3 regions of the Coprobacillus cateniformis genome follow, and region 1 is predicted to be linked to each of the others. Evidence: riboswitches for the same ligand, from Rfam matches in the RefSeq annotation. Region 1 holds a riboswitch; each other region holds the start of a gene.

The links. A riboswitch is a leader RNA that binds a small molecule or an ion and turns the genes downstream of it on or off. The one in region 1 is predicted to bind cyclic di-GMP.
Region 2: linked by a shared signal. The riboswitch ahead of rlmD (23S rRNA (uracil(1939)-C(5))-methyltransferase RlmD) and the one ahead of GQF29_RS08325 (sensor domain-containing diguanylate cyclase) in region 1 are both predicted to bind cyclic di-GMP.
Region 3: linked by a shared signal. The riboswitch ahead of GQF29_RS15805 (Ig-like domain-containing protein) and the one ahead of GQF29_RS08325 (sensor domain-containing diguanylate cyclase) in region 1 are both predicted to bind cyclic di-GMP.

Annotation. Positions count from the first base shown of each region.
Region 1 is NZ_WSNW01000001.1:1,645,464-1,650,566, reverse strand. It holds gene dnaA (chromosomal replication initiator protein DnaA) at 1-740, shown strand, start outside; gene dnaN (DNA polymerase III subunit beta) at 888-1,991, shown strand; cyclic di-GMP riboswitch class I at 2,081-2,158, shown strand; gene GQF29_RS08325 (sensor domain-containing diguanylate cyclase) at 2,214-4,457, shown strand; gene GQF29_RS08320 (dihydrofolate reductase family protein) at 4,537-5,067, shown strand; gene GQF29_RS08315 (response regulator transcription factor) at 5,081-5,103, shown strand, end outside.
Region 2 is NZ_WSNW01000001.1:3,450,117-3,455,219, forward strand. It holds gene GQF29_RS17115 (transglutaminase-like domain-containing protein) at 1-186, opposite strand, end outside; gene GQF29_RS17120 (CatB-related O-acetyltransferase) at 319-948, opposite strand; gene rlmD (23S rRNA (uracil(1939)-C(5))-methyltransferase RlmD) at 1,247-2,386, opposite strand; cyclic di-GMP riboswitch class I at 2,587-2,671, opposite strand; gene pepD (beta-Ala-His dipeptidase) at 2,716-4,149, opposite strand; gene GQF29_RS17135 (Smr/MutS family protein) at 4,162-4,410, opposite strand; gene GQF29_RS17140 (MATE family efflux transporter) at 4,441-5,103, opposite strand, start outside.
Region 3 is NZ_WSNW01000001.1:3,195,506-3,200,608, forward strand. It holds gene GQF29_RS15795 (MurR/RpiR family transcriptional regulator) at 1-224, opposite strand, end outside; gene GQF29_RS15800 (glycoside hydrolase family 1 protein) at 378-1,778, shown strand; cyclic di-GMP riboswitch class I at 1,850-1,935, shown strand; gene GQF29_RS15805 (Ig-like domain-containing protein) at 2,031-3,929, shown strand; gene GQF29_RS15810 (MATE family efflux transporter) at 4,208-5,103, opposite strand, start outside.

The sequences.
Region 1 (5,103 bases):
ATATCTTATTAATAGATGATATTCAATTTATGGCTACAAAAGAATCATCTAGTGAAATTTTCTTTAATATTTTCAATAGTTTAATTAGTAATAAAAAGCAAATTGTTATAACATCAGATAAACCTCCTCGTGATTTAAGAGGTATGGAAAGCCGTCTTGTTAGCCGATTTGCATCTGGTTTAACAGTAAGTATTGATACTCCAGAGTTTGAAACATCAAAAGCTATCTTAAGAAAAAAGATTGAAATAGAAAATGTTGATTATCCAATTACTGAAGAAGTTTTAGATTTTATTGCCAGTCATTTTAATACAGATGTTAGAGAATTAGAAGGAAGTTTAAAACGTTTGCTTTTCTATAAATTAATATGTGAAGAAAAGCGTGATTGTATTGATCTTAATTTTGCTTTAGAGGCATTTAGTGATACATATAAAAACCAACCAATACAAAAGAAAGAATTAACTGTTTCAAATATAAAAAAATGTGTTGCTGATTACTATAATTTAACTGTATCCCAAATTAATTCAAAGTCACGAACATCTAATATTATAGTTGCTCGACATATTTCAATGTATCTCGTTAGAGAATTAATTAAAGATATATCATTTATACAAATTGGTCATGAATTTGGTGGTCGTGATCATTCAACAGTTATGAAAGCTTGTGATAAAGTTCAAAAGAAACTTGAAAAAGATCTAAACTATCGACAGGCTATTGATGACATAAAAAATAAGCTTGTGTAAAAGTTATGCACAGTTATCCACAACTTATTCACACATAAAAATTTAAAAAACAATGATAAAACCATTACTTTTATAAGTTATTCATATTGTGCACAACATTATTATTATGATATTATTTAAATAATAGTAAATAAAAGGAGAAAAATGATGAATTTTAAGATTAAAAGATTAGCATTATTAAATGCTTTAGCAAAAGTATCTAGAGCTGTCTCAATGAAAAGTCCTTTACCAGTCCTAACAGGTATTAAATTTGATTTAAAAGATAACGAATTAATTTTAACTGGTAGTGATAGTGATATTACAATACAAACAAGTATTAAAGAAAATATTGAAATTATTCAAACAGGATCTGTTGTTTTATCTTCTCGTTATATATTAGAGATTATTAAAAAGATTGATTCTGAATTTGTACATATCTATATTGTTGATGGAACATTGACAAGAATTGAAGGAGCAAACTCTAAATTTGATTTAAATGGAACTTCTTATATTGATTATCCAAGAATTGATTTAAATAAATCTGGTGTTCATTTACAGATGAAATCAACAGATTTAAAACAAGCCATTGAACAAACGTCATTTGCAACAAGTGAAAAAGAAACACGTCCTGTTTTAACTGGTGTTAATTTCAAAGCTAAAGATCATGTTTTAGAATGTATTGCTACTGATAGTTATCGTTTAGCAAAACGTATTTTAACAATTGATTCTGATGTATCATTTAATATTATTATTCCTAAGAAAAGTTTAATTGAAATTAGTCGTATTATTGAAAAAGATGAATTTATTGATTTATATGTATCTGATCGTAAAGTTTTATTTATTTTTGATTCAGTTTTAATTCAAACAAGATTAATTGATGGTTCTTATCCTGATACAAGTCGTTTAATTCCGCATGAACATAATTATTCAATGTCAGTTGACAGTGTAAGTCTTCTTAATTCCATTGATAGAGCATCTTTATTATCAAATGAACAGACAAATATTATAAAATTATCTATGAGTGAAGATCATGTTATGCTTTCTTCTTATTCTCAAGAAATTGGATCTGTTGAAGAAAATTTATCAAAAGCTTTTTATAAAGGTGATGAGTTGAGTATATCATTTAGTGCGAAATATTTAAATGATGCTATTAAAAGTATAAATGGAGAAAAAGTAAAAGTTTTATTTACTGGAGAGATGAAACCATTTATTATTATGGATTTTGAAAAGGATGATATTATTCAGTTGGTATTGCCAGTGAGAACATATTAATTTAAAAAGTATGATTTAGTCATACTTTTTCCTTATTTGTCGAATTCATTTTCTTGAATATATTATAGTTTATGATATAATAACGATGTTATAAAAATAGGCAAAACTATTGAAAGATAGTGACGCAAAGCTATAGGGCCTCTTTAACGTGGCAGCCAGTTGCACAAACGTACAAAAGCAGGCTGTTTTGTCTGTTTTTTTTATTTCATGAAAGGAGAGAATATGAGTAAAAATAAAACTTTCATTAAAATAGTAGTTATATTTTCTTTAATTATTATCTTATTTGGCTCGTTCTTTCATTTCGTTCAGCAAATTAGTGATATGAATACTCAAAAAATATTAAATCATTTAGAAGATGTTGGTAAAGAAACTGCTAATATATATAATTTAAAATTCAAATCGCTACAAAATGTAATTGTTAGTACTGCTGAAATTCTTGGTAGAGTAGATCATTCAGATGATGAAATTGGCAATATTCTTGATACAGTTGCTCAAGGCCAGGAATTATTTCAGCGTATTTGGTATATTGATAAAGATAAAACACTGCATAACTATAAAAAAGATATTATTTTAGAAGATCATAGTTCATATATTGATGAAGTTTTTAATGGACATACCGGTTTTACAAATCCATTGACTTCTTTATATGATAATAAGAGTTCTGTTGTTATTGTTTATACACCTATTTATAAGAATAATCAGGTTGTTGGTGGATTAGCTGGAATTGTTGAAGTGAATAATGAAAGTCATGATTATATTTATAATGATGTATTTAATGATGAGGCATATGTTTTTGCAACATCTGCTGATGGTCAAATTATTTCTAAAATAAAAAATAATAATACTCTTTATTTTGGTGATAATTATTTTGATTTTTTAAATAATAATGTTTATTTTATGAACAGTAATTATAAGTCTATTCTTCATAATATTCAAAAAAATCAATCTGGTTTTGCTTCCTATCGTTATAAAAATGATGAAAGAATGATTTATTATACACCTGTTAAAATTAATAACTGGTATATTTTTAATATTATTTCTAATGATATTATTGATGATTTAAATGATCAGATGAATGGTGAGACATTAAAATTAATCTTAGAAATTATATTTGTTTTTGTTGTTATGTTGTTTATTTTAATCCGTTATTTCATTAAGATTAATAAGATGAATGAAGAAACAAATAATCAATTAAGAACAAGTAATAAAAAGATTGAAATGATTTTAAAACAAACAAGTGATCGTATTTTTGAATATGATATAGATAATGATAGTTTAATACTTGATGCATGGAATGATTATCCTAAGATTATTTTAAATAGTTTCTTAAGTAATTTGCATAATTATAATTTTGTTTCAAAAGAACATGAAAAATTATTAAAAGAGAAGTTTCATGAGATTATTAATAATAAAGATAAGATAGTATTTGATGCTAAATTACCATATATTAGTAGAGATGATGAGACATGGTTCCATGTTTCAATGATTTATGTAAATCAAAATAAGCGATTAATTGGAACTTTAAGAAATAGTACAACAGAAATGAATGAATATAATTTGTTGTTGCAAGATCAAATGTTTAAAAATTCTGTTTATTCAAATGCTTTATTTATGTTTGCAGTCAATTTAAAAAGCCAAAAAGTTGTTATTTATCAAAAAAATGGTATATATCATAATGTTATTGATGTACAATATGAAAATAGTTTCTTAAAATCTTTTGTTGAAGAAGCTGCTGAGAAAGATAGAGAGCGTGTCGCTAAGTTCTTTAGTCAGGAGAATGTTCAAAATATCTATCATCATAATGGAAAAAGAACTATTGAATTTAGAACATGGAAAGCTGATAAAAATAGATATGAATGGGTCAAATTCAGAATACAATTTGAAAGACAAAGTAGTAATAATGAATTACTTATGATTGCATACAGTAATGATATTAATGATGAAAAGAGCAGGCAATTAGAGTATGAATATAAAGCACAAAGAGATGGATTAACAGGATTATATAATCGTCAGACATTTAATCAGTTTGTAGATGATTATTTGAAAGATAAAAAATCAGTAAGTGATTACTGTGCTTATATGATTGTTGATTTAGATAATTTCAAGTCAATTAATGATTCATTAGGTCATAGTACTGGTGATGAAGTTATTCAAAAAGTTGCGACTTTGTTAGAGTCTATCTGTTTTAATTCAGGATATGTTGGTCGTTTTGGTGGTGATGAATTTGTTATTTTCCTATATGCACAAGAATCATATGCTGAAATTGAAAATAAAGCACGTGAAATTATCAGACGTATCGAAGGAATAAAGATGGATAGTATTCATGATATTACTGCATCTATAGGAATCACATTTGTTACAGATGAAAAACATCATCGTATCTTATTTGATAAATCTGATCAAGCTCTATATGTATCGAAAAAGAGTGGTAAATGTAGATATTATGTCTATGTTAATGAAAAATAGAAAAATACTGGTCTATGAGAGATCAGTATTTTTTGTTATAATGATATTTGAGAATAATAAAGAGAAGAGGATTATATTTGTGAGAAAAGTAACTCTATTTATAGCAATGAGTTTGGATGGATATATTGCTGATAGTGATGAAAAGGTTGATTGGTTAGTAGGACATGATAAAAATATCGAAAATATGGAGGTTTATAATTCATTTATTAAAAATATAGATACTGTAATCATGGGATGGAAAACTTATCATCAAATTATAACTGAATTATCACCAAATGAATGGGTTTATGAGGGAATGACAAGTTATATTTTGACTCATCAAAATCATCAATCAACAAGTCAAATTTTTTTTACAGATGAAAAGCCCTCACAATTGATTCATCATTTAAAAAGAAAAGAAGGAAAAGGAATATGGATATGTGGTGGAGCGAATGTCATTCAACAAATTCTTCAGGAAGATATGATTGATGAATTTTATATATCAATTATTCCTACTCTTTTAGGAAAGGGTATCTCATTGTTTGGTATCTTAGATAAAAAAATAGATTTAAGGTTAATAAAAACTCAAAGTTATAATGGTATTACTGATTTAATATATCAACGAAGATGAGGGAGGATAAATTATGTATAAGATTTTATTGGTGGA
Region 2 (5,103 bases), 1.8 Mb from region 1:
GACACGAGATGCTGTCACATTATCATTTATATTGTATCCAAACAAAATATCATCACGAACAAAATTATAGATTTCAAGAATTCGATGAAATTCATCTAAATGCTTCCACCCTTTTCTTTCTATAAGTTCTTGAATTGATTTATTTGAATAATTTAACATTGGTGTTTCTTGTAAATAATTTTTCATTTTTGTTTTCCTTCCAATATCTTATCTTTTTGATTGCACCGAATTATTCTACTATATATTTCTATCATGTACAATATAATTCATCCACAAGCATCTAAAAAAGCATGGTTCATAAAGAATCATGCTTAGATATTATTTTAATTTATCAATAGAACCAGATTGAATATCATTTATATGTTTTCTGATTTCATCTATCGACCAATCCCACCACTTCATTTTAAGCAATGAAGAAATGATTTTCTCTGGAAAACGTTTTTTAATGACTTTAGCAGGAACTCCACCTACAATACAGTAAGGCGGAACATCTTTTGTTACAACTGCACGTGAACCAATTATCGCCCCATCCCCAATAGTCACGCCTGCTAAAATAATAGCTTCAAATCCTATCCAAACATCATTTCCAATAACAATATCACCTTTATGATCCCATGATGTTGAAACATCTTTGATATTTAAATTCCATTCTTCAAAAAACAAGGGAAAAGGATATGTTGATAATGATGACATTGTATGATTGGCACTATTTAATAAAAACTTTGCCCCACATGCGATAGAACAGAACTTGCCAATAACAAGAGTATCATGATTAATGGGATAATGATATAAAACATTATTTTTTTCAAATAATCTAGGATCATTAACAAAATCATTATATATTGTATAATCCCCAACTCTAATGTTAGGATGAGTAATAACATTCTGTAAATATATTGTTTCTTTATCTCCTGAACGGGGATATACTTTCATTTCTGGAATAGCCATAAAATCCTCCTATAATTATATTAAATATCTGTAACTATTCCAGAAATTACACTACAGTGCCTCATTCTAACCACCTCTTTTATGATGAGTATACAAACTCTACTATTAGTATAACATAAACATTCTTCACAAGAAAGTGAATAATTATTTCCATAATTGTAACTATATTTTCACTTTCTGCTTTTCATATCCTCTATTTATTTAGGTTTTATTCTGTCAGCTTTTATATAAACATATATGAAAAGACCTATTTTTAGGTCTTCAAAACAATATATTCAATTGAAAAGGTTAAATAACATTATTTTTGATTCATACCTTTTGTTAGGCATATAACTGTTTCAATTGCTTGTGTTTGTGGAAACATATCAAACGGATAAATATCTTGAGTTTGATATCCAATATCCCAAAACCATTGTAAATCTCTAGCCTGAGTAACTGGATCACATGAAACATAAATAACTTGCTGAGGTTGCAGAATATGAATGGCTTGAACAAATTCTTTTGTACTTCCCGCTCGAGGCGGATCCATAATCACACAATCAATTTGAGTACGTTGATTTGCCATATCTTTCATAAATTCAGTAGCATCCTGATTATAAAAATGAATATTATTAATCTTATTCATTTTTGCATTATTCACAGCATCCTTATAGGCTTCTTGATTCAGTTCCACACCAATCACCTGACTCACTCGACTGGCAATCATCATTCCAATTGTTCCAATTCCACAATAGGTATCTAAAACAGTTTGATTTTCTTTCACCTCTAACAAATCGCTAACCTTTTGATAAAGTCTTGTACACTGTTCATGATTAATCTGATAAAAAGATTGAGCAGATATCTTAAAAGTTAAACCACACAATTCATCAACAATAAAACCTTTTCCATATAGAACTTTTTCTTGTTGAGATAAAACAATACTCGTTTGTCGTTTGTTGACATTTAACACAACTGTTTTAACACTTGGACAAGTTTTCACCAATTCACTGCAAAAATTCTTAGAGCCTTTAAACATTGGCTCAGTAACCACCAAAGCTACTAAAGTTTGATTTGTTTGAACTGCCCTTCTAATTAATACATGTTTTAAAAACCCCTTATGTCTTTGGTGATCATAAATTGAAGTTCTATATTTTTTTAACAAAGATTGTATTTTTAATAAAATATGATGTGTTTCCTGATCATGTAACATACATTGTTGAATTGGAACAATCCGATGCGAACCTTCTTCATACAAACCATATTCATATCTTTGATTAAAAGCAATAATAACTTTATTACGATATTCAAATGGATTTTGCATACCTATAACAGAATGTACTTGAACAGGAAATTTTTGAAATAATTTCTGACAATATTTTTGTTTTTTGATGAGTTGTTGGGAATAATCCATATCTAGATATTGACAACTCCCACATCGTTGACTCATTTGACATTTCATATATTTTCCTTCTCTCTTTGACTAAGATTTTTTCTTATTTTTTAAATAAAAAAGTAAAAGCATTGCTGCTCTTACTTTCGTTTTCATACAAGACGATTGAAAGGGATGAGCGTCTTTGAAATGAATAATAACATATCCATGTATGAAAACAATATGCAAACCAGATATAATTTCATATACCCTTTCCAATACAAATGTTGATTGGCAACTGGCTGTCATTCTCATATGAGATTAGACCCTATAGCTTTGCGTCACTATTTTTCAATAGTTTTGCTATTTACATATCTGGGCACATTGTAACATTTTTCAATAAATTTGTATAGTCTGAATTATAAAGTTTCAATAAATGAAACAAGCAATTGGTAGGTTTTGAGAAAAGATTCTAATTCTAATTTTTCATCTGGAGTATGAATATCGGACATATTTGGCCCCATTGTTACAATATCTAATTCAGGGATTTTCCCTTTCAAAACACCTGTTTCCAATCCTCCATGAGTTGCAACCTCTTTTAATTTGAGACCAGTATATTGCTGATAAAAAGCTTGAAATTGACTCCTTAATTGAGAACTTGGATCGTAATCCCAACCCGGATAATCTCCTGACACCTTAACATAAGCATTATATAAAGAGGCAATTAATTCTAATTGTAAAGACAGCTCTACGCGAATACTCTGTAATGGTGAACGAATAGAATAATCTATAGTCACACAATCATCATGAGTACGAACAACTCCCATATTTAATGACACTGTTGTTAAACCAGCAATAACTTGTGACTTTTCTATCATACCATTAGGTGCTAAATACATAATTGAAATAATAGCCTCACTATCTCGTGAACATATACACACTGGACATTCTTCTTCATGAATAGTGATAGAAACACCTGGATCACTCATTTCTAATTCTTTATAGATATCATTCTGATAGGCTTGAACCAATTCATAAAGTGATTTAAAAGGATTAGAACTTGCAAAAGCCACAGTACATTCTCTTGGAATTGCATTGTTTTTTAATCCACCAGTTATATCGATTAAACGAATGTCCATACCTTCTTTTAAGAAATGGTATAAAACTCTAGCAGCAATTTTATTAGCATTTCCTCTGCCTTTATCAATACACTCTCCAGAATGACCACCTAAGAGCCCTCTAACTTCTAAAACATATACTGGAGAATCATTATCTTCACCCGTTATCTGTTTCGTAATCATCAAATCATTTCCACCAGAAGATGATGTACATGTCTCACCTTCTGTTTCACTATCTAAACCAATCATTCTTTTAGCAGATAATTGAGTTTCATCTACTCCAAATGCACCAAATAATCCTACCTCTTCTTGCACTGTAAAAACACATTCTAGAGGCGGATGCTTTAAAGAATCATCAGTTAAAATTGCTAACATGTAACAAACCCCATAACCATCATCAGCACCTAAAGTTGTTCCATTGGCATGTAAAAATCCATCTTCAATATACAAATCAAGTGGATCATTTTCAAAATCATGCTGGCAGTCATTATTCTTCTCATTGACCATATCTATGTGAGCCTGTAACATGAGTGGAACATGACTTTCATAACCATGACTTGCATCTTTATAAACAATCACATTATTCATTTCATCTCTAAAACAGCGCAAATTATGCTCTCTCGCAACAGATTCTATATAATCAGCAATCCTTTGCTCATTATAAGAACCATGAGGAATCTTTGCGATTTCTTCAAAATAATTAAAAATTGGAATACTTGTATCTAAAACAGCCATTTCTTATCCTCCTTATATTAATGTCCGCAATATCAATTCAGTAATACCAGAATTCATTGACAATTCTACTCTCATAATCTTAGGATGACTGCGATATTCTCTACGAATCATATCACGTAAAACTGTTCCATTATGATAACCATGAATAATTCTGATTATATATGTCCCCCTAGTCGCTTTTTTTAAGGCAGCATTTATAGTTGTTTTTGCTTGAAATTGATTCATACCATGAACATCAATTTCCATTATTCCTGAATTCATATCATCACCTACACTTTATTATATCAACTCTTATACAAGTTGTCTATTCATCCACTTTCCGCTTTGATAACGCCAAACAAAGAAAATGCAACGTACACCCCAATCAACAAACATAGCTATCCAAACACCCAATAACCCCATATTCATATATTGTCCTAATACATAACTCAAACAGAATCGAAAGATCCACATAGAAAGTGCTGAAACAATCATTGTATATTTGGCATCATTCGCTGCCCTTAAGGCATTGGGGAATGTAAACGATAATGGCCAAATCGTTATTGCTATGAGTCCATGTAAGAAAATACACTGGTATGCTAAATCGGTTGTCTCTCTAGATAGAGAATAAAATGGTAAAATCAATGGGGTCGCCATTAAAAGAATAGCAATCAAGATAAACATGGATAAATAAGTAATTTTCATTAGTTTTTTGATATAATATCTTGCTTGATCATATTGATTTGCTCCCGCACACTGTCCTACAACAGTCACCATAGCTAATCCCATTGCCATACCAGGGATAATCTGCATTTGAGCTAAATTATTTGAAACTGCATTAGCTGCAATTGAATAGGTCCCAAACGTCGCTATCAAACTTTGGACAAGAATTTTTCCAAATTGAAACATACCATTTTCTAACCCAGATGGTACTCCTATAGAAAGAATCTTACGAATATAAATTCTATCAAATGA
Region 3 (5,103 bases), 1.6 Mb from region 1:
TATTGAAGTTCAGCAGAATATTTGATTTTAAAGTCATTGTATCCTTCTAGACCAATTTTTTTGCATAGTCTTACTATTGTTGCTGGAGATGTATAAGTATGTTTAGCAAGTTCTTTAACGGACATACTTAAAACAGCTTCACCATGATTTAAAATATATTTTGCAATCTCTTTTTCAGATTCGGAAAACTCTAATTCAAATTCTAACTGTGTCATTATGCTCATTTTTATCACCAGTATTAGTATATCATGAAACGAAGTTTCATAAAAGTAAGATTTTATGAAATGTTTATGAAATTATTTTGAAACAATTCAATATTTGTTTACCCTTATATCATTTTCAAATATAATAGGGGTGTAAATTAAGGAGGAATAACAATGACAATAAAATTACCTAAAGATTTTTTCTTTGGTGCAGCAATGTCTGGACCACAAACTGAAGGATCATGGAACGTTGGTGGAAGACTTCGTTCATATTGGGATATGTATTCTGATCAGGAAATCAATGCCTTCCATAATAATGTCGGTTCATATGTTGGAAATGATATGTATCATAAATATGAAGAGGATATTAAGTTATTAAAAAGTTTGAATTTTAAATCATTTAGAACATCTATGCAATGGACAAGATTATTAGATCAAGATGGCAATATTAATCCAGAAGGAGCTGCATGGTATCATAAATTAATTGATTGTGCGAATGAAAATGGGATTGATATTTATATGAATATGTATCACTTTGATATGCCAGAGTACTTAATTAAGCGTGGTGGCTGGCAAAATAGGGAAGTAGTAGAAGCATATGCAAACTTTGTCAAAAAGGCAATGGAAGAGTTTGGTATGAAAGTGAAATACTGGTTTACTTTCAATGAACCAATTGTAGAACCAGAACAACAATTCTTACATGGAGCTTGGTACCCATATTTACATGACTTCAAACAATCTATCAATGTTCAATATGGAATTACATTGGCCCATTGTTTAGCAGTGATGAATTTTAGAAAACTTCAAGAAGAAGGAAAATTAATTGAAGGTGCCAAGATTGGTATGATTAATTGTTTTGCACCTCCTTATACAAAAGAAAATCCATCACCAGAAGATTTAGAAGCAGTCCGTATGACTGATGGATTGCATAATCGCTGGTGGTTAGATGTTGTGGCGCATGGACATTTGCCTCAAGATGTATTGGATACTGTTGAAAATGACTGGAAAGTAGAAATTGATAGACGTCCTGGTGATGAAGCGATTTTAGCACAAGGAAAGGTCGACTGGTTAGGGTTTAACTATTATCAGCCAACAAGAGTCCAGGCACCAGATTCAAAATTTGATGAAAATGGTTTACCATGTATTGCAAAACCTTATATCTGGCCAGAAAGAAAAATGAATGTTCATCGTGGCTGGGAAATTTATCCAAAAGGAATTTATGATTTTGGAATGAAAATCAAAACGGAATGTCCTGATTTGCCATTCTTTATTTCTGAAAATGGTATGGGTGTTGAAGGTGAAGAGAAGTTCATGGATGATAGTGGAACAATTCAAGATGATTATCGAATTGAGTTTGTGAGAGATCATTTGGAATGGATTGCTAAATCAATTGAAGATGGAGCCAACTGTTTAGGATACCATTATTGGGGAGCTATTGATAACTGGTCTTGGTGTAATGCTTTTAAGAATCGTTATGGATTTGTTAGAGTCTGTTTAGATGATGGATATAAACGTAAAGAAAAGAAATCTGCTTCATGGATTAGAGAAGTAGCAAGAACAAACGAATTTGAATAAAGGTATTTAAACATAATATTTTAATAATGGATTATTTTATTGACGTTGTTGTATATATGTGCATATAATAAATATGTAAATAGCAAGCCCATTGAAAAATGGAGTACGCAAAACTATAGGGTCTAAGCTTGTTGAAGTAGGATAGCCAGTTGCCAATATGATAATGTTGATATACCTGTAGTCAATTACGCATTCTATTTTTCGTGTGGAAATAGTTTGCGTTTTTATATTATGACAAAGGGAGAGAATGTAATGAAAGAATTAAGAAAGGTGTTTTGTGTTTTTGCAGTATTTGTTTTGATGTTGTCTTTAGGGATAGTGGGACATGCTGAGACTGGTTTCAATCATGCACTGACTTTTTCAATAAGTTATAATGGAAATGATTGGACTCCTTATTCACCAACACCCCTTCAATTTGGCGGATTTGATAAAACATACATCACTTTAGAAAATGATTCACAAGATGTCTATTTAAAAATAGATTCTTTTGTAGAAAATAATCAGCAGCTTGATGCTTCTGATATTCATGTGAGTTTTCAAAATGACTGGGGAGTTTATAGTGTGGAATTGGATTCTAACAAATGTACAAAGATACCTGCTTCTGTATTGAATCAATCTAGAGATTCTTATAGTTATCTTTCAATCCAAAGTGCTGGGTTAAATAATAATGCAAATATTGATTTTGGAGAAAAGAGTGGAAGTTCTTTTGATCGTTCTCTTTTTGCAGGGACATACGTTGATTCAAAAGATAATAGTATCGTTATTGATAAAAATGGAAAAGTGACTATTCAGGATATGACTGTATCAGATAATCATCTTGATTCTTATCATATCATTCATAGTGATGGTTCTGTAAAATATAATCATCAATTGTATGTATATACGTACTCTACATGTTTATTATTTAACTATGATCAAAAAAATTCTATTATTGAGTTTGAACAGATAATGAGTAACAATACTCAGTTGCCATCCTTTTTGTATAAAGGAGCGAAGTTTAAAAAAGAAATTCAAGCAGAAAAGATAACTTTAAATAAAAGTAAACTCTTATTAGAAAATGGAAAGGAATTTCAACTCCTTGCAACTATAAGTCCATCACAAGCCACTTCAAAAATAATGTGGATTACTTCTGATTCATCAATTGCAGAAATTAATGAACAAGGAGTTGTTCAAGGGTTAAAAGAAGGTAATGCTGTCATTACAGCATCTTCAGCTGGTCAATCAGCAACTTGCAATGTAACAGTGGTGAAGCCCATTATCATATCAAGTCTACCAGCAATAGATGAATCACTTGACAGCACACAAGTAACAGTGGATCAAAAATCATTAGAAGTCTTAAAAGAACTATTAAACTCTGTTATTGACTCTAATGTACCAGAAGGTGCAATGAGTTCAGATACAATCAATGCTATTGAACAGGCATTAACTCATGGAAAACCGATAACTATAGAACCAACAGCAAAAATGATAGATAAAAATTCTATTGATCAAGTTACAATTGATAAAATAGAAATACTTTTGGATAATCTTTCTTTACAAAATAAAAGTCAGATTAAGATTACTCAGTACCTTGATTTAAGTGTAGTCTTGAAAACTGGAAGTGATATTTTAGGAAATGTTTCTGTGTTGCCAAATAATACAGAATGGACAGTTAAAATTCAACAGAATTTATTGAGTAATCAAAGAAAATTTCATATCATTCGTGTGCATAATGGAAACGCTGAATTGCTTCCTGTAACCATTCAAAATGATATGATAAGTTTTCAGACAGATCGTTTTTCTACTTATGCAATAGCGTATGAAGAAGAAATGGAAAGTACACAAAATTTTCACACTGTTACATTTGTAGATATGAATAATCATATATTGAAAACTGAAAATGTGAGACATGGAGAAGCAGCTACACCGCCATTGGTACCGTATGTGGAAGGGTATGAATTTGTAAAATGGGATGATAATTATCAAAATGTTGTTAAAGATATGACTATAAAAGCAATTTATAAACCAATGAAATCAAATGATAATTCCAGTCATTTGGAGGATAAAGACACTGTACGAACAGAGGATTCCACTTTATTTATATTTTACTTGATTTCTCTTATATCTTCACTATTTGTTCTAGGTTATTATACAAAAACTAAAAATCATTAGTAAAAGATAGATGTTCAAAAAACATCTATTTTTGTTTGATTATCATTAAATCATATCTATAAAAATGAGAAGAAGTCAAAACTATAATAAAAATGTAGATATAAAATAAAGATAAATTTATAACAATGACTTTCTTTTGTTTCTTGAAATTATGATTTTTTTATTGACACGAAAATGATTGAACAATCTATATATAAATTCTGAATATAAAAAGATAAATACTTTGTCGCATAAATTAAAAAAAGACTATTCTTCATGAATAAATAGTCTTTGTCATATTAAAGATAATGATATTGTTTGCGATATATGAAAATAAGTAGTAAAGATATTAAAGAAGTAAGACATTCGGCAATAGGAACAGTTAACCATACAGCAGTCACTCCGAAATATGTTGGTAAAAAAAGTAAACCAATCATAATAAAACCAAATGTTCTTAGGAAAGAAATGAAGGCAGATACTTTCCCATTAGATAAGGCAGTAAAGGTTGCTGATGTAAAGATGTTCATACCAATAAATAGAAAATGAAATAAAAAGATAGTAAATCCTGAATATGCAATCTGATAAACATATGTATCTGAAGATGTGAAAAGTTGAATCAATTGAGATCTAGAAAATAGCGAAGCTAAAAAGATACACAAAGAACTGATGCCAATAAAAGTCAGACATATTTTATATATTTTCTTAAGTGATTTATAGTTTTGAGCACCATATTGGAAACTAATAATAGGTGCAACACCCATTGAAAAACCAATATATAATGTTGTAAAGAGAAATTGAGTATAGATCATAATTGTCATAGCAGCAACACCACTTTCACCAAGTAATGTCATCATAGCTTGATTGAAGAAAAAAGTTGTGATGGCTGTAGCGACTTGACTGACCATTTCTGATGAACCATTTGTACAACATTCTATGAATACCATTGGTTTAAATGATGGTGTGGTCAATGAGAGTGTTCCTTTATGATTTGTAAAAAAGAAGATTCCAAACACAGCAGGTACCATATAACCAAAACCAGTTCCTAAAGCAGCCCCCATAATACCCATATCAAAAACAACAATAAAAACATAATCTAAAATAATATTTATCATCCCAGCACTGATAGAAAGAAAAAATCCATATTTTGGTTTTCCTGCAGTCACAATAAGACTCTGGAATAAGACTTGTAATAGAC